One region of the Peribacillus sp. NJ4 genome, then DNA from elsewhere that is predicted to be linked to it. Evidence: riboswitches for the same ligand, from Rfam matches in the RefSeq annotation. Region 1 holds a riboswitch; each other region holds the start of a gene.
What was found. Region 1 has a riboswitch for thiamine pyrophosphate ahead of tenA (thiaminase II). Riboswitches for the same ligand answer to the same signal wherever they lie in the genome.

Region 1 (7,786 bases):
AATGACAAATGGCGGGGCCTGAACCTTCACTTCACGATTTAATGTAAGCTCGATCGGTTTATCAACAGCCGGAGTGCTATCGTCGCTTTTCAATTTATCGGCAATGCTCTTTGTTATGGCCCGTTCCATTAAATATAAATGATCCAACACCTGAATGATGCTCCATCGTCCTGCTTCAGGATGCGCGTTCAGCTGTTCATCCGATAGTCCGTTGACCGTATTTAAGAGTTCTTCCCTGATTTTTTCATTATCATTCATCTTTAGCATCTCCTCTTATAAGCCTGGCTAATCTCCTATAATTATTCCATGACCTATATGAATGTGTAAAATAATAATACTTTTTGACAGAAACGAACCGATTAATAGTTGTCTATTTTTTGAACAGCTCTATGATAGTCATAAAGGTAAAATTCGCCTAATATAAAGGACTATCAAAATTCATCAAGGGTATTCTAAATAGGAGTGATCGCCATCATTGGAGGATACTCCATTCAGCCACAAAAGCAGATACAAGCATCCCAGATCTTTGCAGTTCTCTTCCCAACTAAAGGCCATATCAAATTCCTAGCGACTTATGCAGGTAAAAATGCACAGAAAGCATTCTGTGCATTTTTGCTTTCATTTGAAATCATAACTTTCCAGAACCCGATTCGTAATGAGTTGATACCCTTTTTCATTCGGATGTATCTTATCACTGAAATACTCTGTTTTCTTTTTATTTTCAAAAAGATCATTTGTAGGAATGAATACCATCCGATCATCCTTTTCCGCTATTCTCTTTATTGCTTGGTTATAATCTAGAATGTGTTTTTCAAGTTTTTCATTGTCTTTAATTGGGCTATATAGCCCTACTACCAGTATATCCGCTTTATCGTTTGCCTTTATCAGGGTTGATATAATCTTATCCAGATGGTTGATATACTCCCGTTTACCATCATCGATTTTTCGGTCACTTATTTTCTCCAAGTTCCCGCCGTTACTATTGATCAAGTCATTCGTTCCAATATAAACGATGAAAGTATCGGCTTTATCAAGTTTCGTTTTAATGCGGTAATCATCAAGCTGCTTCATTACCCCATCCGTTTCCTGACCTTTTATACCGTAATTCCAAAAACTCACTTTTTGTTCCGATTCCGGATTATTCAATTCATCCTCCAGACCGTCTACATATCCTTCCCCGTCCTTATCCCCTTTTCCATAGGTTAACGAATCTCCAAAAGCCATCACCCTTTGTACATCTTTCGCTTCCGAGGCTTGAAATTTATATGCCGCGAAACAAATTATTAGTACAATAATTAATAAACCTGCTATTTTTTTCATTTGCTTCTCCTTTTGTCTATTTACTATGAAGTATTTAATCTTTTAAATACCCAAAAATCTGTAGTCCTAACATATAAAATGAATTGTCAGATAAAGAGCAAAGAGTGTATGATAGTATAAAACTTTCAATGGATTGGGTTTCATTCACCGTCCCTTAATAAAAAACCGGCGATACCCTTTATTCTGGAGATAGAATATAGATAGGAGTTTAAATCATGGAAGAGCACATAGAGTTTAGAGAGGCAGAACTATCGGACTTACCCAGGATCGTTGAAATATATAATTCGACAATTGCTTCAAGAATGGTCACGGCGGATACGGAACCTGTATCCGTACAATCGAGGGTTACATGGTTTGAGGAACATGATTCAGAAAGTCGACCGCTATTTATCATTATTATAGAAGGGGAAACTGCTGGATGGATGAGCTTTCAATCGTTCTATGGGCGGCCGGCCTATAATTCCACGGCTGAAATCAGCATTTATATTGATGATTATTTCCGGGGAAAAGGAATCGGACAAATTTCGATTCAAAAGGCAATTGATGTTAGCCCAAAATTAGGGGTGAAGACTCTATTAGGTTTCATTTTTGCCCACAATGCACCAAGCCTGAAGCTTTTTTCCAAATTCGGGTTTGAAAAATGGGCACATTTACCTCAAGTTGCCGAGCTGGATGGCATTGAACGAGATTTGATCATTCTTGGTAAACGTGTCGATATTTAAATATATTTATTTAAAAGCTATTGCCTTGTGTAGTAGCTTTTTTCTCTGATTAAACGAGGACGAAATAGTGAATTTAGAAATACCTATATACTCTCTGGAGGGAAAAATATTCAGATTCTCTTTTATTTGTCAACGCATTTAACAGCGCATCCAATTCTTGACTTGCTTGAACAGTTAGAAGACTTGTAAAACCATAAACTGCTGCCAATTTGATCATTTCCTCTCTCTTTTCTTCTACTTTTTCTATAGTTACCTTCCGACAAATCATATAAACACCTCCTAATTTTTCAATATTTTTACACTTTCATCATAATGAAACTCGTAGTTAAAATCAACTATTTTCCGGAAATTAAATGTGTTATTTCATAGGTTAAATGTGACAAAAAGCCTATTTCAGTCTCTAATTATGTATATTTTGTGACATCCTATATATAAACCTAAATAAAAAAAGCATCCACAAGTGTGATACATTGCGAATGCTTACATCATATCCCTATCCCACGAACCCAAAATATAGTCTATCGCTTACTATGTCATCCATTCCGAAGGAGACTCGTTATTAGGTCTATTTATAACAATCTTATATTCATCTTCAAGTACTTTTAACGGGGCATCGTAAAGGTGCCTTTCATCAGAGGTTTTGTATACTCCATTGGCCAATAACTCTTCAATAAGCTTTGCCTTCCTCTGTTCAATCCTCTTAAATAATTCCGCCATGTAAATGGCTCCTTTCCTAGTCATCATAAAGCCTGCTTCTAGTTGAGCTAAACTGTATTAACTGGTTTGATTTTCACCAAATTATATATACCTTTATTATTATGTCACTAAACGTTATTCCGCAAAAATAAAAGCCTCTTCTAATTCAAGAAGAGGCTGACAGTGTCCGTACGGCTCTTCTTATCTTCCAAGCATATGCTTGTTGGATTTAGCACAGTTCCCAAAATGGGTCTGCTGCCGAGGTTTCTTTGGGCCAAGTCCCTCCACCTCTCTGGATAAGAATTCAATATATAATTGATGTAGACATGATTTTATCCCAATAATCATCAAATGTCAATTACCTGGATCTCCCTTTTTTCCTGAGCCATAAAGGATTCCCTCTTTCAAATACGGGTTGCATTTTCTTGTCTTTCTGATATGATGTCAGTAATTACATACAATTCACACCACTAGGGGAGTCTTTTTTAAGACTGAGATGGAATTAGTTCCGGACCCTTTGAACCTGAACCGGCTCATACCGGCGGAGGGAAGTGGATGATATCGTCCATTTACAGACTTTATCCATCTACCCCGTTCCGTATTCAGGAGCGGGTTTTTTTATTGGGTGTAAACAGGGGGATCCATCTAAAGGAGGATGAACAATGGAGAATACTAAATTAGAAACATTCAGTGATAGACTTCATGGACGGGCAAAAGAGATTTGGAAAAGGAACCATTCACATCCCTTTGTCCAGGCAATTGGAAACGGCACACTTCCTGAAAAGAAATTTGCCTATTACCTGAAGCAGGACTATATCTATCTCATGGATTATTCCAAGCTCTTTGCTTTAGGTGTCATCAAAGCTCATAATATCGAAACCATGGCAAAGTTTGCGAGTATTTTAAATGAAACCCTTCAAGTTGAAATGGATATCCATCGGCATTATGCTTCAGAATTCGGAATCAGCTCCAAGGAATTGGAAGATACAGAACCCACACCAACCACTCTAGCCTATACGGGTTACATGCTAAATGCAGCTCAGCATGGGACTTTGGCAGACCTGATAGCCTGTCTCCTACCATGTGCTTGGGATTATTATGAGATCGGTTTGCTATTGAAAGAACAAAATGGTGAAGCATTGGAAAACAATCGCTACTCTGATTGGATAAGGTCATATTCATCTCCTGAATTCGGTGAAGCACACAAGTGGCTGATTGCTTTGTTGGAAGAATTAACTGAAGGCATGCCCGAAAAGGAACTTCTTAGATTAGAAAAGCACTTTTTGGTGACTTCCCGATATGAATATTTATTCTGGGATATGGTTCAAAATGAGCAGGATTGGCCACTGTAGGTCGTTGATATGATGAATCCAATCAAGAAATTGACATTGACCGCCATGATTACGGCTATAACGACTTTAACCAGTTCATTTATTTTCATCCCCGCCGGATTTGCAAAAGTCTTTCCTATTCAACATCTGGCAAATGTCCTGACAGCCGTATTATTGGGACCTGCTTATGCGGTAACACAAGCTTTTTTAGTTTCCATCATTAGAAACATGTCTGGTACCGGTTCAATTTTCGCCTTTCCTGGCAGCATGATCGGTGCACTTTTGGCTGCCGTCGTATATCGAAAAACACAAAGCTTAAAATTCGCTTGTTTAGGGGAAGTGATCGGGACCGGCATTTTCGGTTCCCTAGCCTGTTATCCACTTGCAATCCTCCTATTGGGAGAAAAAGCTGCTCTTTTTGGTTTTTTACCAGCTTTTATGCTTAGTTCATTCGCAGGTGCGATTTTAGCTTTCATATTACTTAAAATACTTCTAAAAAATAATTATATGAAGGGGTTTTTTTATGAAAACAGCATTAACCATCGCAGGCTCTGATTCAGGGGGCGGTGCTGGAATACAAGCTGATTTAAAAACATTTTCTGCACATGGGGTCTTTGGAATGTCAGCAATCACAGCCGTAACCGCACAAAATACAATGGAAGTGCGTTCAATTCAGGCCATCGATACAGCTATCATTTCGGATCAAATTGCAGCCATTTTTGAAGATATTCGTGTCAATGCAGTAAAAATAGGTATGCTTGGATCAAAAGAAATAGTGGAAACAGTCGCTGCGTCCCTTAAAACATTCTTACCTGACATCGTTATCCTTGATCCTGTCATGATTTCCAAAAGCGGCCACCATTTGCTCGACGAAAAAGCCGTCTCTGCCTTAAAAACGGAATTGCTTCCGCTTGCAACCCTTGCAACCCCAAATGTACCAGAAGCGGAAGTTCTTACTGGCTTGTCGATTCGAACGAAACAAGATTTTTACAGGGCATGCATATCCATACAAGAACTGGGCCCTAAAGCCGTTTTACTTAAAGGGGGCCATGCAGCGGGAAATCCAAATGATCTCTTTTATGATGGGACTGACTTCCACTGGATAAAGGGAGAACGCATTCATACAAAAAACACACATGGTACAGGCTGTACCCTGTCATCCGCCATTACATCCAACCTGGCAAATGGACTGACATTGCTGGAGTCGATCGAACAGGCCAAGATCTATATTTCTGAAGCCATTCGTAATAGCTTTTCAATCGGTAAGGGTCATGGACCTGTCCACCATTTTCATTCATTTTCAAAAAAAGAACGGAGTGAATTAATATGAAGGTTCCTGCAGCCGATTTATTCGTGAGGGTAAGAGAAGGAAAACCACTCGTTCACCAAATCACCAACTTTGTTACGGTCAACGACTGTGCAAATGCCACCCTTGCCATCGGTGGTTCGCCTGTTATGACATCGAGCCCAAGAGAAGTGGCGGATATGGTCAAATTAGCAGATGCATTGGTCCTTAATTTCGGTACGATTGATGATAAAGTCTTGGAAGCAATGGAGATTGCCGGTAAGACGGCAAATGCCCTGGATATCCCGGTCATTTTGGACCCGGTGGGAGTGGGTGCCACCGCCTATCGGACAGAGCAAGTCACAGAACTCCTACGTAAGGTTAATTTCCAAATCATTCGCGGAAATGCGAGTGAGATCCATCGATTGATGGGTGGGGATATCGTTACACGGGGGGTGGATTCGGGGGAACTTGCGATTAGCAATGCGGAGCTGGCTGCACAAGCGGCAAATAAATTGAATAGTGTCGTCGTGGTCAGCGGGGCGAAGGATGCTGTTAGTGATGGAAAACATACGTCCATAATCGACAACGGGAACCTCCTTTTAACAAATGTTACAGGTACCGGATGCATGGCCACTGCTCTTATCGGAACCTTTTCCGGAGTCACGGACGATTTCTATGCTGCTGCAGTTGCCGGTATCTCTACCATGAGCATTTCAGGGGAACTGGCTGCTGGAAAACTTCAAGAAGATGAAGGAACAGGCACGTTTCGTGTGAGATTAATCGATGCAATATCAAGAATGAATAAGGAAACCTGGATGCATGAGGTGAAAATAAATGAAGAAATCCAAAATTGATTTAAGCTTATATTTAGTTACGGAAGAGTCCATAGCAATAGAAGATTTGACCAAAATCATTACAGAATCGGTTTCAGGAGGAGTCTCGATCGTACAACTTAGAGAAAAAAACAATTCCTCCCTTTCCTTTTATAAAAAAGCTTATGCATTAAAACAGTTATTGAACGAGCTGTCCATTCCCCTTATCATTAACGACCGGGTAGATATAGCACTTGCTGTTGCAGCTGACGGAATTCATATTGGGCAAGATGACCTTCCACTGCCTGTCATCAAACAAATGGTTCCTGACGATATGATTATCGGGGTATCAGTCTCCACTCTTGAAGAAGCAATCGAAGCCGAACGAAATGGAGCAGATTATATCGGAGTCGGTTCCGTTTTCCCTACGAAGACCAAACAAGATGCAACGCTAATGGCAATTGAAGATCTGGAGGAAATTTGCCGCAGCGTATCGATTCCCGCCGTTGCCATCGGGGGTATAACTGCCGATAACATTTCCTCGCTTTCTGATAGCGGGCTATCCGGAACGGCAGTCGTTTCAGCCATCATGAATGCTGATAGTCCGAAGACTGCCTCCGAATTCCTTTTAAAAATAATAAAAGACTTTAAATAACGAAATGAGGGGACTGAATTCAGTCCCCTCCCTTATGTTTATGTCAAAACGGTATTCTTAGTTTCCTTCCCAAAAGCTACGGCAACGGCCCCCACTAGAATAGCAATCGTAAATATGGTGAAAATCGTTGAAATCGGAGTATCGGCAGCAACTAAATACCCTACAAGCAATGGACCCAGGACACCGCCAATCCTGCCGATGCCAGCAGCTAAACCAGCACCTGTGCCACGAACTGCAGTTGGATACTGCTCAGGTGTATACGCATAAAGCGCACCCCATGCCCCTAGGTTGAAGAAAGATAGGAACATTCCAGAAACTATCAGTGGTGCCAACCCCTCTGCCGATCCAAAGAAAAAGGCACTGATGGCCGTTCCGATTAAGTATGTGATCAAAACGAATTTACGCCCCATCTTCTCTATCAGCCATGCAGCTGAAAAATAGCCTGGAAGCTGTGCAAGCGTCATGATCAAAACATATTCAAAGCTTTGAATCATACTGAATCCTTTTAGGACCATCACACTTGGCAGCCATAAAAACATCCCATAATAAGAAAAGACCACGGAAAACCACAGAATCCACAGTACAAGGGTCTGGCGGGAGTATTCCTTTTTCCAGACACTTTTCATATTGCTTAATACAGATGGTCTCTGCTTTTTTTCAAGTTCCGTATACTTCGGTGAATCCGGCAGTTTCAAGCGCAGATACAGTGCATATAAAGCGGGAACGGCGCTCAATAACAATGCAACCCGCCAACCATAAGCAGGAATGATGAAATAGGAAATGAGTGCTGCCAATATCCAGCCAACCGCCCAAAAACTTTCAAGAAGAACGACGACCCTTCCCCTTTTACTAGCTTCAACACTTTCAGAGACCAATGTCGAGGCGACCGGAAGTTCTCCTCCGAGTCCCATTCCAATCAAAAATCGCAATATCAAGAACAAGCTGAGTGTACTGACTGCTGC
Region 2 (7,786 bases), 2.5 Mb from region 1:
TAGCATCGTTTATTCATGCAAGAGTGTACATTCTTTCTTTTCGATACCCTTCCTCAAAGGAATAACAAAAGTGCTTTATTCATGCTAAAATAAATCACATAAACGTGTACGAAGTGTAGCCGCTTTTGTACTTTCGCTTTCCTTTGTCGCGGAAAAAGTAAGCCTTTTCATCACTATTCATACTAGGGGGGAACATGATGAACACTCGAAGGAATATTTATTTTTTCCATGCTCCGAATGCAGAGATGCTTAACAAGGTCGAATACTTATCAGGCTTGGCGAAGCAACATTCGTATGAAGTCATCCAAGATTTCACAAAAGCGAATATCATCGTTAGCATCGGTGATGACGGCACATTCTTACAGGCAGCCCGTAAAACTGGATTCAGGGATGACTGTTTATATGCGGGTATTTCCACCACAGGCAACTTGAATATGTATTGCGATTTCCACTTGGAAGACACGGATAAAATGATCGATGCCATGACAAGAGAGCAAATCGAGGTGCGTAAATATCCAACCATCGAAATCCAATTGGACGATCAGCCCTCCTTTTATGCCCTCAATGAACTAAGTATCCGGTCTTCCATCACCAAAACGTTCATCATGGATATTTTCATTGATCAACTCCATTTTGAAACTTTTCGCGGGGACGGTATCATCATTGCGACTCCGACCGGAAGCACCGCCTATAATAAATCGGTCAATGGGGCCGTTGTGGATCCCCTTCTCCCTTGCTTTCAAGTGAGTGAGCTTGCTTCCATCAATAACAATACCTATCGGACCCTGGGTTCTTCATTCATCCTGAGCGGAGACAAGACGTTGACCGTCCACCTTGAACAAAACGGGCCAAGCTATCCGATCATCGGAATGGACAATGAAGCATTAAGCATCAACCATGTCGAAAAGGTAAAGGTCCGGTTAAGCGGTAAAGTCATCAAGACCGTCAAGCTAAAAGACAATTCCTTTTGGGAAAAGGTTAAAAGGACCTTTCTATAACGAACTAAAGGTACCGGATATGATATCCGGTACCTTTATATATGATAAAAATCTTTGGTATTTTGATAAAGGATTTCATAGACATCCTCAACAGGCAATCTTTTAACCGAAGCGATTTGACGCACACTGTCATGCATCATGCCGGGATGGGTCCATTTACCTTTGAAAACTCCTTCAAACGGCCATGGGCCATCCGTTTCAATCATCATCAGCTTAAGTGGGTATGCCGAAACCAATTCCTGTATTTCCCTCTCATAACAAACATCAGGTGTAATCGAAATGCTGTAGCCCTTTTCGGCCATTCGTTCGATTGTCCGGATATCACCTTTAAACCAATGAAAGTGTGCCTTTGTGATTTGATGTTTTTCCAAAAGATCGCAAACGATAGGTGCATCATCATGGACGGCATGAAGAATAACCGGCTTTTCAACCTCTTTAGCTAAAGCCAGGAACCTCTCCAGTATCTCTATATACGCTGAGTGATCAATATCGGGATTTTCCTGCCTTAAGTAATAGGGCAGCCCAACCTCACCTATAGCAAACATATTGTGCACATGCACCCTTATCCAGTTCAATAATTCGTCCACTTCTTCATTACTCGGGAGGGGCTGCTCTGGATGAAAACCGAAGGCAGGCTTAATTCGTGAATCTTTGCGTGAAAGCTGATAATTGTTAATGGAAGAGGTCAAATTCATGGAAACAGTCAGTAACGATTCCACATGAACCTTGTCCATATCAGTTAGAATCTGCTTCTGCTCACTTTCTTCATACCTATCCAAATGGATATGGCTGTCGATGATTCTCAAGTTTAGTCGCCTCCTTAATTAAGTCGAAACAGTTGGCTTTAGTGCTGCATATAATTCTCTCTTCAAATGGAAAAATTCATCACTAAGCAGCTGTTCTTCACTTCTTGGCCTTGGAAATGGCACTGCCACTTCTTTGATGACAGCAGCGGGTTTTGCTGATAACACATATATTCTATCTGAAAGGAAAACGGCTTCATCGATGCTATGCGTAACAAAAAGCACCGACCTCCGATTTTCTTCCCAAACGGACAGCAGCCATTTTTGCATTTGCAATCTTGTCAGTTCATCCAAGGCAGAAAAGGGTTCGTCCAGGCACATCAAGTCCTGTTGACTTAAGATACTCCGAATGAATGCGGCCCTTTGCTTCATGCCTCCAGATAATTCATGCGGATATGCTTTCTCGTACTCTGCTAATCCAGCTTTCACCAAAAGGGCTTTTGCCTTTTCTTTATCTCTGATCCCAGCAAGCTCGCTTCCAAGCAAAACATTTTCCAATACCGTTCTCCAAGGTAAAAGGGAAGGCTGCTGCGGCATATAGCTTATATGGCCCTTTAAGCCATTTATCTTTTTACCGTCCAGCGAAATGTTGCCATGATCCGGCTTCAAAATACCGCCTATCAAGTGGAACAATGTACTTTTACCACTGCCGGATGGCCCAAGGATTGTGACAAATTCCCCATCTCCCACATGGAAATCCATATTCTCTAAAATATTCTGTTTACCATCGAAAGAATAGGAGACATCTTTAATTTCCAGCTTCATCCTTTGCACCCTCCTTTATCTTCCATGAAACTAAGTGTTTCTCGAGGAAGGTGATGATCCCAAAAAAGAGCAAGCTCATTCCCATAATGATGAAAATGGCAACAAACACCCGATCTGTCCTGAACGCAGAGGAAGCGAGCGTCATATAAACACCAATCCCCGACTTTGCCCCAAGCCATTCCGAAATAACCGCACCCATTACACTATAGGTGGCCGAAATTTTCAGGCCCGAGAAAATGAACGGGATCGAGTGAGGAAGTTCAAGCTTCCAAAATAACTGGTTTTTTCCCGCTCCCATCATCTTGAAATAATGCTTGAGTTCGTATGGTGTCTGGCGAAAACCGTCCAATGAAGCAACCGCAACCGGAAAAAAACATACTAGCGAAATGACGATTAACTTAGGCATCATGCCAAAGCCAAACCAAATTACTAAAAGCGGTGCCAAAACTATGATAGGTATATTTTGTGATAGTATGAGCAGAGGGTAAACCGCGTCCTTCACGCCTGGAAACAGATGTAGGATTGCCGCGATTAATAATCCAATGCAGCTTCCAATAAAAAAACCCGATAACGCAAGCTCAGTTGTTGATGTAAGGTGACCAAAAAGATTCTGGGACGACTCAATTCCTTCAATGAAAATGGCCGACGGAGCGGGAAGCAGCCATTTTTCAACCTTTAATAAGACTGTCACTGACTCCCATATTATCAGCAACAATAATAAAAGAAAGAAGGGAGCCCCCTTCTTCCAAATTCCCCTTCCGGTCATGCCCGATATTTCTCCGTTAACGTATCCATCGTAATTCCGCTCGGCTGAAATAATATTTTCACTTGGGATATGACATTCGGCGAGCCTAATTCAATCATTCTTACATTCATTTTTTCTATCACGGCAAAAAGTTCGGAAAGCTCACCCTCCATTGTCGTTTCAAGCGGGTGAACCTCATACTTGACACCTGATTCATCAATGATCTTGATTGCTTCGTCGACCAAAGGGATGACATCCCCTTTAGGAATGATTTGTATACTAATTAATGAATTGGCCATTGTATTTCCTCCTATTTTGGTAAAAATTCATTGGTAAATGCTTTTTCAGGATTGAAATCACCTTCAAGAAGCTTATTTTCCGTCATCCAATCACTGTAATTCTTCCAAATTTCAAGCTTTTGTTCACCCCAACGCGGAGCATCATCCTGATACTTAGCTGCAAGCCACTCCTGGCTTTTCTTCACTAGTTTTGCATCAAGATCCGGGGCAGACTTAATTAGCATGTCTGCTGCATCACCAGGGTTCTTTATCGCAAACTGGTACCCTTTCGAAGCTGCATGAACGAATGCTTTAACAGTCTCGGGATCCTCTTTTATCATCTTTTCATTCGTTGTCAAAACAGGTGTATAGTAATCGAGCTTATCCGAGTATTCGGTTAAGTAAACCATATTAAGCTTTTCATTTCGCAACTCAGCCTCAATACCTGTCCACCCATAATATATCCAGGCAAAATCTATATCCCTTTTAACCGAAGTGAAAAAATCCGTGTCTCCTGTATTCACTATATCCACTTTATTTACATCCGCATTTTCTTCTTTCATGAGTGAATCAATGATGGCCTTTTCAACCGGAGACCCCCAGCCACCATATGTTTTCCCTTCAAAATCCTTGGGTGTTTTAATGTTTTTTGCCTCAGGTGAAGCAAATCCAGATGTATTGTGCTGGATAACAGCAGCTACCGAAACAATCGGGACGCCTTGCACGCGGGCCTGCGTAATGCCCTCCTGGTAGCCCACGCCAAATTCGGATTTCCCTGAAGCGACAAGCTTATCAGCTCCAGCTTCACCTGGCATGATAATATCCACATCCAGACCTTGTTCTTTAAAATATCCTTTTTCCTTGGCTACATACAAACCTGTATGGTTTGTATTCGGTGTCCAATCGAGCACGACCGATACCTTTTTTAATTCTTTATTGCCTTCATTTTTAGATGCTTCTTCTTTTTCATTAGTTCCGCCTGCACCGCATCCAGCCAAAAGGTACAACGAAGTCAACAGTGGTAAAAATTTATTCAAGTTATTATCCTCCTACACATCATATAAGATCCATATGCCGGAACCATAATGGGGCGCCAGGGTCTATAAAAATACAAAAAACGCCCGAAGATGAATTCGGACGTTAACATACAAAACAGAAAGTCAGTAATAATATGTTCCCTCCGCTGGCATCATCCAGATCAGGTTCAAAGAGTCAGCATCTAAAGGACGCAATCTCAGCCAGCTTTACTGGCCCCCCTACATTTCTCGCACATATGAACTTTTCTCTCTCATTATATCAATTCATTCAGAAAAGGGAATACTAATTTGCTCCTTCTCCCTAATTGGAAAGGTATTCCTCCTAAATGTTTAGCACAGCCACCAAAACATCTTTTTGGAAAATGATAATCATTGTAAGCAAAATGATCATCCCTCTTGCCATACCAATCATTCTCGGTTGCCATGATGCCTGAAATGCTCCAAATGGTCATTTCTTTGCATGCATTCATATAATGAGCATTACCTGTAGACTTTTTTGTGTACTGGTTTTATAAACCCTTCATTTCATAAACAAAAGGTGGATATGATCATGATAAAGATTAATCACAAATGGTTAGATGTCAGTCAAATCCAACCAGGTGTAGCATCTGATACATCGCTTGAAATTCTCCAATTGCTGGCGGAAGATTCTAACGTTTTTGAATACCGGAACTTCGGATACCTTAATTTCGATATACAACTGAGGCACCGAGTCATCGAGGCCGCCATTTCGTTAGATAAAAGCAGTCCAGAATTTTCCACGCTTGATGAATCGGCAAGCAATGAACAATATTGGCGCGTTTCAAAGGATGGCACATTTACCCTTCAGCCAGGGATTCCCCCTCATGCCGCACTCCTGGACATTTTCTTGAATGGAAGGCTTTACGCCTTCGAATGCGGTACAGCGATAGTCGTCACTTTTTTAAAGGCCATTTTGGATTTAATCGGTCCTAGGAATTTTGACTATCTTTTTTCAAACGTATTTCTATATAACTTTCGCCCTCCAAGCAATATGGCTCTTGATATTCATCAAGGAACGGATTATTTACCAGGGGATTGCGTTTACTTCGAAAACCCTGATCACGACTTGGAAACTCCTGAATGGCAAGGTGAAAATGCCATATTATTAGGGAACAACCTCTTTTATGGACACGGGATCGGGATTACCACTGCACAGGGAATCATCGATGAATTAAATAGCAATAGAAAGCCGAACGCCACCATATCGGCATTCCTGACAACGCATATCATTAACTTGGATAGTTCCTTCTATAGCCAATTCCTGGAAAATAACCCTCGTGCAATGCCCGTTCACAGTCCTGTCAGCCTTTCCAATTGTATTGTTTCTGAAATAGGTCCGAAGATTTACCTTTCATGACCCTGGCATTTCCCCTATGCCGTAAAACCGTTTTATTATATACCGGCATAAAAAAATGCTTGGGAGAGATCTCCCAAGCATTTTTTCTTATTCACGCACCAATATTCCCTTTGCCTTTAAACCTTCGGGCACTTGCCTGACCCCATTTCGTAATGGATAGCGTATAAACCGCCAAGGCTGACCATATGAATAAAAACGCTAAAAGATGCGCTTTGGTAAAACTTTCATGATAGACGAATACCCCGATCAATAAGGATAAGGTCGGAGCGATATACTGAAAAATTCCCAGCATCGATAACGGGATCTTCTCCGCCCCTTTTGCAAAATATAAAAGTGGCAAGGCCGTGACAATCCCACCGCCCACCAACAGCAAGCTTGTGCTTCCCGCTGTAAAGAATTGCATTTCTGATTGGTTCATCAAGTATATCAGGTAACCCAGGGCCAGAGGCGTTACCATCATCGTTTCGAGCGTCAGCCCGATCGCCGACTCGGCCTTGATCATTTTTTTTGCCAGACCATATAATCCAAAGGTCATGGCCAAAACAAGAGAGACCCACGGGATCGTACCGAAATGAATGCCAAGGATCAAGACTCCGATTCCTGCAAGCAGGAACGATATGATTTGTGCTCCGCTCAATTTTTCTTTTAAGACTATCACACCCAATAGTACACTGACTAGCGGGTTGATATAATATCCAAGGCTCGTGTCGAGGATCCGTCCTGAGTTAACGGCCCAGATGAACACACCCCAATTAGCAGTAACGAGCAGTGACGCCGTTAGTAATGCTGCAAAGAGTTTGGGATTTCGCAAAATGATTTTGACATAATCAAGAAACGCTTGCCATTTTTTCATGAACATCAATAAAACCAACATGAAAACGAAAGACCATAATACCCTCTGAGCTAAAATTTCCGTAGCACCGACTCCCTGTAGGAACTTCCAGTAAATCGGCACGACTCCCCACATCATGTAAGAAAGGGCTGCATAGATCGCCCCTTCTTTTTGTTCATCCACTTTCATAACCTGCCTTCTTTCCATTTACATTCCTTTAACCGAATTCCATTTAACTATTTTGTATATCCATTTCTTTTTTTGCAACCGTTAATTATTATCATACATGATTCTGTCATCGATGACCGTCATGACCGCCTCAGCTTTTAGGAGATCATCCGGCGCAACAGCAAAGACATCCAGATTAAACACGGTAAAATCGGCATCATACCCTTTGATGATCTGACCGCGGCGTTTTTCCTGGCCGATTGCCGCAGCACTCCCTTTTGTATAAAGTGCGAAGGCCTCATAAACGGAAAGCCTTTCGTCCAAGCCATATACGGTACTGTCCTCACTGTTGATTTTCGTTCTTGTGACAGCTGCATGAATACCCAAAATTGGATTTAATGGCTCAATGGGCGCATCTGACCCGCCCGCACAAATGATGCCCAAATTCAAATAGGTTTTCCAGGCATAGGAGGATTCCAATAAATTGGCTGGAACCTTTTCTTCCACCCACGGAAAATCGGACGGGACGAAACCCGGTTGGATATCAAAGATGACCGGCAGCTTTGCTGCCCGCTCCAACAGCTCCGGCCGGACGATCTGCGCATGGATGAGCCGGTCCCTCTGTCCCTCTTTCACGGGGAGGGCTTCAATCGCATTCAAGACGTATTCAAAAGCGAGATCGCCAATGGCATGGACAGCAATCGGCATTCCGGCATCCCTTGCTTTTCCCACCCATTCCTGAAGCTCATTTTCAGTGAATATCGCGACACCATTCGTATTCT
Region 3 (7,786 bases), 560 kb from region 1:
CTCGTGAAACAATATCCGTTCTATTTATTGCAGAGGCTTTCACCTTAATTAAAATTTCCCCTTTTCCCAGCATGGGCTTGGAAAAATCCTTAAATAGTAATTGTTCAGCACCACCCGGTTCTTTAACCACTACTGCTTTCATTTGTCCCACTCCTTACAAATTATATTAGTGACCGCCCTTTAAAATGGTTTGTCTTGAAGATGGAAACTATGCTACTCCAATAAATATCCATAAGCAAATAATTAGGTTTTAATCATATAGAAGGATAGTGATAAATGCGGGAAACCTAGTGGAATAAAAAAAGCCGATGTCCCTTTTGGGTCCATCGAGCTTTTCTTTAAGAGTATATCTCTTTACCTTTTATTAAGTGCTTGATTTCTATCGAGGTCATGATGCAACTCTGCTGCCGGAACCTTAGGGTTAGGAATCTGCCCTTTTGCAACTGCTTCTGCTACATAAACAAAATCTCCTGTTCCATCTGGGGCTCTTCCTGTTGCCCACAGGCCGTCTCCTGATTCATTACCTTCCGACAAGTTCCAGAATTCGTACGCTTCAGGTTGAGATTCCATTTCCGCTTCCGGTGGAAATGACGCAGGAACGACCACGCCGTTTTTCTCTTCAAGTTCCGCAATTGCTGCCATCCACTGATATTGGTGGTAACGGTCACGGGCTAACATTTGACATATTCATGAAAGTGGAGCTGGCATTGAGCCGATTTTATGGATTCTATTCGCGCTTGTTATAATAATGTATATCGCAGCTGGCGTAGTTCCGAACCGTCGCTATAAAAAATGGCCCTTATACCGTACGTTCTTTTGGATTCTTGGCATCATCTGTGCCGCTTTTGCAATCATTGGTCCAATGGCCAATCGCGCTCATTTGGACTTCACGGCACATATGGTCGGTCATTTACTGCTTGGAATGATTGCACCCATCCTACTGGTGCTTGCTGCTCCCATTTCTCTTGCACTTCGAACACTGGATGTGCAATCTGCACGACGTCTTTCAAAGGTGTTGAAAAGTTGGCCGTTGCGCATATTAAGCAATCCAATCCTTGCCTCCGCACTTAATATTGGGGGGCTTTGGATACTATATACGACTGAGTTATATGGGGTGATGCAACAGAATGTCCTTCTGCATGCATTAGTTCATTTTCACGTGTTCATTGCGGGTTATCTATTCACAGCCTCGATGATTTATATGGACCCGACACCCCATCGGTTCAGCTTCATGTTTCGAGCTATCGTATTTGCCATTTCACTGGCAGGCCATGATATCCTTTCTAAATATATTTATGCCCATCCGCCAAGCGGAGTCACTAAGGAACAAGCGGAAAGTGGAGGCATATTAATGTACTATGCCGGTGATGCCATTGACCTTGCACTTATCTGCATCCTTTTCTATCAATGGTTCAAAGCCACCCGCCCTAAGGAATCACTTGCCTTGTAACAGGAACGTTAAATGGTTACTTCAGTAAACTCCTGTGTTTCTGTTTAATCGTTCAACATTTAGCTCATACTAATTTTTGATGAAAAAAATTTAGGATGGAGCTGAATGGAAAATGGAATTTGAAGCTAACAATTCTACTGAAAATGCTCTTCGTGATTATAAAGCTGGAATCGGTTCCTTTACGCATAAAATGCCAGACCTCGCTGAGAAATTCAATGCCTTTACGGAGGAGTGCTTCAAAGAAGGGCAATTATCCAAGAAAGAAAAACAGCTTATCGCACTAGGAATAAGCTTATATTCACAAGATGAATACTGTATTATCTATCATACAAAAGGATGTCTTGATCAAGGCTGTGCGGAACAAGAAATTCTGGAAGCCATTGGAGTGACCGCAGCATTTGGCGGAGGAGCAACCATGAGTCAGGCTGTAACTCTTGTCCAGGAATGCATCCAGGAAATCAATCAGATGAAACAGTAATAAAGAAGGGATAGGACATTTAGTCCTACCCCTTTTTTATGTTCTTGACTAAGAAATCCAGTTATATAGCCGTTTTCAGTTCCTCATTGCAAAAATAACTGTCACATATAGCTTTTAATGACTTATGTTGTTATTTCTTTGTGCAGGTGCATATGAATTGATCATCTGTTGCATATCCTGCTGTGCAAGCTGTGGAACTTGGTAGTAATGATGTTTGTTTTGATATAACGAAATCTCGTATGCCATTTCAATGCAGTTCGGAACGGAATCTGCAAATACGCGGCGAACCACCGGATTCGTTATTTCAAGAGCAGCCATCGCTTTCAAGGATGCTGCAGACTTAACAGCTCCAAGCATCATACCTGAAATGCATTCATCCGTAATTTCCGACACGGATTGCAAAGGTTTCTTTGGCTGTGTTGGAGTCAATCCATATATAAAATCGTTACCTTGATTCATTTTGTAGCTCTGGGTCGGTTTAGAAGGATCCTGGCCCGTTTGGAAGCACTCCAATGTAATATTATATTCATCTTGGATGAACTGATATTGACGATCCAAAATGTCCAGCAATTCCTGATCCTGTACATGCTGACGCAAAAGCATATAAGTGTTTAATGTACCAATCGTTCCCGATAACACTTCATGTACATCGAATACTTCGTGACCTCCGTGATTCATTTGTGGAGGAATAGCACCCGTTTGCATGTTCTGGTGTACTTGACCTTGTTGATATTGATTTTGATTTTGCATTGTATTTCCCTCCTCGTTTTATCAATCATGCGAACAAGTTTAGTATGTTAAACCCCAACAGGATTATTCAACCTAAACTCTTCCATGAAGACCAATTAAGCTACCTCCATCATGTTGTCTGTATAAAAAAACCGAGACGTTTTAAACTATAAACACCTTTAATATGTATGGGAGGATTTCTAATGACACATAAATGCTTCTATTGTACTGACGACACAGAAGAAAAAAAAATCCATGTTGTAACGTTTCAAGTTACTGACACGGATAGAAATGAAATGCTCTGTGATGAATGTTATCAAGAATGGCTGCAAGGAATAAAAGGTTAGTATAAAAAGCCCTCAAATAATCTCAAAAATGATTAAGTATAGGGCAACTTAAATTCGTTCACGCAGTACAAATATATAATGATTATGGGGATTTTAAGCGGAAATCCAAAAGAAGAGCCTATGCATTATGGTGAGGTATTTGGAACATGGGCATTTCTAACAACAACAAAAGGTTTGATTGCATGTCATCAAACCATGCTTAATCATACTGGTGATAAGGGCATACATAAATTACTTGTAGAAGTGATCAATCAAGGTAAACAGGAAAATGACCAAATTGAATTATTATTAAAAGAAAATAACGTAGGACTGCCTCCATCACCACCTGAAAGGCCTAAAGCTAATTTAGAGGATATTCCGGTGGGGGCACGTCTTCAAGATCCTGAAATCTCCACTTCAGTATCCATTGATATTGGTGTAGGATTAGTTGCTTGCAGCCAGATTATGGGTCAATGCATCCGCGAAGATATTGCGGGAATGTTTGCACAATTCCATACAAAAAAGCGGCATTGAGTGCTGATTTCCTAAGATTAAATAAGGAAAAAGGATGGTTGAATCCCTCCTCCTCTTCAAAAATAAAACAAGTTTGTAAAACATTGATGAAATATCCCCTTAAACATGTTGGCTGAATCTCCAACATGATTAAGGAGTTGATTTCGGTTGAAAGGACGATTAATGAATCACTACCATTGCAGACTTTCGATTAAGTGGCACTTTGTGCATTCTTGACTATAATCATTTTTTACAAATTCATGATTACAATTCTCCCGAAAAATGTTCAGCTCTCTTTTCAGCTGTTCCAATTGAGTTTCCAACTGTTTCATTTCAACTTTTATCTGGGTTACCCGATTCATCGAATTCTCCCTCTCGTCCGAATCATTGATAGATTTTTCCGTCCGTTTTCCTAAATTCATTGGCTTTTTCTTTAAGCCCTTCATCGATTACCGACTCAAAACCCAGACCCTTTTCTTTCGCCAAATCACGGATGTCCTGTGAGATTCTCATACTACAGAATTTAGGTCCGCACATTGAACAGAAATGGGCTGTTTTGGCACCTTCAGCCGGTAGAGTTTCATCGTGATATTCAACCGCCCTTTCAGGGTCGAGAGAAAGATTGAACTGATCTCTCCAACGAAATTCGAATCTAGCCTTAGAAAGGGCATCATCCCGTTTTTGTGCATGCGGATGGCCTTTTGCAAGGTCAGCTGCGTGGGCTGCAATTTTATAGGTAATGACCCCTACTCGAACATCTTCTTTATTCGGAAGTCCCAGATGCTCTTTCGGTGTCACATAACAAAGCATGGCAGTTCCAAACCATCCAATCATGGCAGCACCAATTGCAGAAGTAATATGATCGTATCCAGGTGCTATATCCGTTGTTAATGGTCCCAGGGTATAGAATGGTGCTTCTTGACACACTTCCAGCTGCTTATCCATATTTTCTTTAATCAAATGCATAGGTACGTGACCGGGTCCCTCAACCATGACTTGAACATCGTGCTTCCATGCAATCTTCGTCAGTTCCCCCAATGTTTCCAATTCAGCAAATTGAGCCTCATCGTTTGCATCTGCAATGGATCCAGGACGGAGGCCGTCGCCTAATGAGAAAGAGACATCATATGCCTTCATGATTTCACAAATCTCTTCAAAGTGAGTATAGAGAAAGCTTTCTTGGTGGTGGGCCAAGCACCATTGTGCCATGATGGAGCCCCCTCGGGAAACAATTCCCGTAACTCGCTTTGCTGTTAAAGGGATATATCGCAAAAGCACACCAGCGTGTATGGTAAAGTAATCGACACCTTGCTCGGCCTGCTCGATTAATGTATCCCTAAAAACTTCCCAATTTAAATCTTCCGCGACTCCATTCACTTTTTCCAATGCTTGATATATCGGAACAGTTCCAACTGGCACAGGTGAATTCCTGATAATCCATTCTCGGGTCGTGTGAATATTCTTTCCGGTGGAAAGATCCATTATGTTGTCGGCTCCCCAACGTGTAGCCCAAGTCATTTTTTCCACTTCATCTTCGATCGATGAACTAACAGCTGAATTTCCGATATTCGCATTTATTTTCACATGAAAATTCCGTCCGATGATCATGGGCTCACTTTCAGGATGGTTAATATTTGCCGGAATGATCGCCCGTCCGCTAGCTACCTCTTCTCTTACAAACTCAGGGGCAACATTTTCCCTGATCGAAATGAATTCCATTTCTGGGGTAACGATACCTTTACGGGCATAATGGAGCTGCGTTACGTTTTGCCCTTCCATCGCACGCAATGGTTTTCTTTTCAATCCCGGAAATATTTCGACTTTGGATTGTGAATCCACTTTTCTATACCCATTATCTTCTGGTTTTATTTCACGTCCTTCATACTCTTCAACGTCTTCCCGTTCCAGGACCCAGTTGCGTCTAATCGGGGCAAGACCTTTATGAATATCAATGGGATATTCTGAATCCGTATAGAAACCGCTTGTGTCATAAACTCGTAAAGGCAGATTCTCCTCTTCCCCGAATGCCCCTGTAGTCGGACTTAGCTTAATTTCACGCATAGGTACTTTAATATCAGGTCTAGATCCCTCAACATACACTTTTTTACTCCCAGCAAAACTGGACATAATTGAAACGTTCATGTCATTTACTGAATTACTCATGATTTCATTTCTCCTTTTTAAGTTCATTTAAAAAGGACAAAATCCAATCCATTTCGCACGAAAAAGCCAGGTCTCATATTTAAGACCCGGCTAACGTTAGTATGACTACAGAAATGACCAATTGAAATGGTCATTGTTTAGTAGATTCTAACTTCCCCACGCTGGTATGAACCAGATCAGGTCCTGAGGGTTAAGAAGCTTAAGCGCTTCTCTCTCAGCCCAACTTTTATTGGACACCCCTAGTCTAAATAAATTAATTGATTACAAGGTAACTATATATCACCCTTTTCATTCTGTATATAATTTGAAAGACCTAATATTTTATTCAAACTCTCCAAAATTCGTTACTTGAAGAGTAATTTTACAGGCTCTCAAGGATTGGGAAAAGCTCCTCTAAATGCTTGATTTCATAGGTTGGAAGCACCTCATTCCGTTCCTTATCATGGCGATTTATCCAAACGGACTTTATGCCTACCCGTGACGCTCCAAGGATATCCGTCATTAAATTATCGCCCACCATCAATACTTCATCCTTATCCAGCTCCATGATTTCCAAAGCATGCTCAAAAATGGAGGCATCCGGTTTACCTCTTCCAAACGCACCTGAAATGACGATTTGGTCGAAATAAGGAACTAGTTCAGGCGTAATTTCAAGTTTGGTATTTTGCAGTTCAGGAGACCCGTTCGTAAGCAATAGCAATTTGTACTTCCCTTTTAATTCATCTAACACACGGAATGATTCTTCATAAATAAATGGCTTTTTACGTCTCTCGGCCGGGAAACGTTCTGCCAGTTCAAGCCCAAATTCCGGGTCATCGATCCCTAATGCCTTTAAGCCTCTCGTCCAAGCTTCTTTCCGATAAGCCGGTGCAATCCCGGCCATCTTCCGGAATTCATCATGATCATCCTGAAAATTTCCCCATAGCCCCTCAAATGGGTTGATACCGATCATTTGAGTAAATGCATATGTGTCGTAAGAAGAATAAAGCTCACGCGCTTCCTTCCGCACAGCTTCTTCAAACTCGTCGACATTCAAATCATATTTCTCCTTAGCCACTTCGCATGTAGAAACAAAAGCCTCTTTTACACTTTTCTGATCCCATAGTAATGTATCATCTAAATCAAAAAAAACTGCCTTCACCAAAATGTCCACCCTCTTTCCCTATTATTGAATTCGTAAAAATTACACTATTACAATAATAAACCACAACCAATGGAAAAAGAATAATTATTCGGAAAATCCCTGCATCTTTCTTTAAATCAGCAAAATGTATGATGGACATCAGACTTACCTTTTCTGATGGAAAACCCTATATTTATTCACTTATCATCTTTCGAATACATACAGCTTTCCATTACTTGCAATCTTGAATTTTGGACCGGTGAACCCCCGTCGGATCAACTCTTTCCTCATATATATCATGAGGGCGGCATGACTCACGATCAGAACATCCCTATCCCCCTTTGTAAAGATTTCATCCAATACTTTATTGATCCTTTGTTCAGCGATCTTAATTTCCGCCCTTGTCTGCCTGTTGAACATCGAGCAGCATCGAATCCAGATGGCCCAAAGGATGAACGGCAGCTTCACTTTTCCTTTAAGAGGGGGAGAAGGTATTTCCCGCAGCTCCTCCATCCGATGAACCTTACCTGGATAGATATGTTCCGCTGTCTTGACAGCTCTCGACATATCACTGCAATAACATTCCTGCCATTCCTCCACGCCAAATAAAGTCGTTCCATAAATAATATCCGCTGCATCATAGTCCTCAAACCATTGCTTCATATCATCCGCCGTCACAGATTTCCCAGTAGGGAATTCATGTGCAACCTTAAAATGCCGTACCAAACCAATTTTCATATATTCTCCTTTTTATCTTTTTAAATATAAGTTTCTTTTTGGCTTATCATATACAAAAACAGGTATGTGAAAACCATGAACCATACTGAATTGCACTTGCGAGTATGTGTTTTTAACAATCTTACAGATTCGGTCACTGCTGAAAATGGTCCTGCAGAAGTGGTCCCGTCACATGCTATAACCAAGCGTTTATCCCTATGCTTTTTTAATACCCTTTCTTCACTTTAACTAACAAACGTAAAAAACAAGAAACGACTTTCCCTTAC

Region 2: another riboswitch for thiamine pyrophosphate. It lies ahead of QUF94_RS07760 (ABC transporter substrate-binding protein); the one in region 1 lies ahead of tenA (thiaminase II).
Region 3: another riboswitch for thiamine pyrophosphate. It lies ahead of thiC (phosphomethylpyrimidine synthase ThiC); the one in region 1 lies ahead of tenA (thiaminase II).

Annotation. Positions count from the first base shown of each region.
Region 1 covers NZ_JAUCFQ010000001.1:4,027,903-4,035,688, forward strand. Annotated here, with positions in the region: gene QUF94_RS20015 (DinB family protein) at 1-258, opposite strand, end outside; gene QUF94_RS20020 (DUF459 domain-containing protein) at 619-1,320, opposite strand; gene QUF94_RS20025 (GNAT family N-acetyltransferase) at 1,536-2,042, shown strand; gene QUF94_RS20030 (aspartyl-phosphate phosphatase Spo0E family protein) at 2,116-2,310, opposite strand; gene QUF94_RS20035 (Fur-regulated basic protein FbpA) at 2,571-2,759, opposite strand; SAM riboswitch class I at 2,937-3,041, opposite strand; TPP riboswitch at 3,201-3,305, shown strand; gene tenA (thiaminase II) at 3,401-4,090, shown strand; gene thiW (energy coupling factor transporter S component ThiW) at 4,103-4,624, shown strand; gene thiD (bifunctional hydroxymethylpyrimidine kinase/phosphomethylpyrimidine kinase) at 4,593-5,399, shown strand; gene thiM (hydroxyethylthiazole kinase) at 5,396-6,211, shown strand; gene thiE (thiamine phosphate synthase) at 6,192-6,824, shown strand; gene QUF94_RS20065 (MFS transporter) at 6,863-7,786, opposite strand, start outside.
Region 2 covers NZ_JAUCFQ010000001.1:1,541,002-1,548,787, reverse strand. Annotated here, with positions in the region: gene QUF94_RS07785 (NAD kinase) at 198-998, shown strand; gene QUF94_RS07780 (TatD family hydrolase) at 1,034-1,804, opposite strand; gene QUF94_RS07775 (ABC transporter ATP-binding protein) at 1,823-2,566, opposite strand; gene QUF94_RS07770 (ABC transporter permease) at 2,550-3,332, opposite strand; gene QUF94_RS07765 (thiamine-binding protein) at 3,329-3,610, opposite strand; gene QUF94_RS07760 (ABC transporter substrate-binding protein) at 3,622-4,626, opposite strand; TPP riboswitch at 4,748-4,857, opposite strand; gene QUF94_RS07755 (protein-glutamine gamma-glutamyltransferase) at 5,177-6,004, shown strand; gene rarD (EamA family transporter RarD) at 6,096-7,025, opposite strand; gene QUF94_RS07745 (amidohydrolase) at 7,107-7,786, opposite strand, start outside.
Region 3 covers NZ_JAUCFQ010000001.1:4,592,716-4,600,501, forward strand. Annotated here, with positions in the region: gene QUF94_RS22835 (NAD(P)H-quinone oxidoreductase) at 1-142, opposite strand, end outside; partial or broken gene QUF94_RS22840 (manganese catalase family protein) at 355-681, opposite strand; gene QUF94_RS22845 (cytochrome c oxidase assembly protein) at 749-1,450, shown strand; gene QUF94_RS22850 (carboxymuconolactone decarboxylase family protein) at 1,563-1,928, shown strand; gene QUF94_RS22855 (spore coat protein) at 2,043-2,678, opposite strand; gene QUF94_RS22860 (hypothetical protein) at 2,861-3,004, shown strand; partial or broken gene QUF94_RS22865 (DUF3231 family protein) at 3,089-3,583, shown strand; gene thiC (phosphomethylpyrimidine synthase ThiC) at 3,881-5,662, opposite strand; TPP riboswitch at 5,796-5,910, opposite strand; gene QUF94_RS22875 (HAD family hydrolase) at 6,021-6,803, opposite strand; gene QUF94_RS22880 (histidine phosphatase family protein) at 6,987-7,520, opposite strand.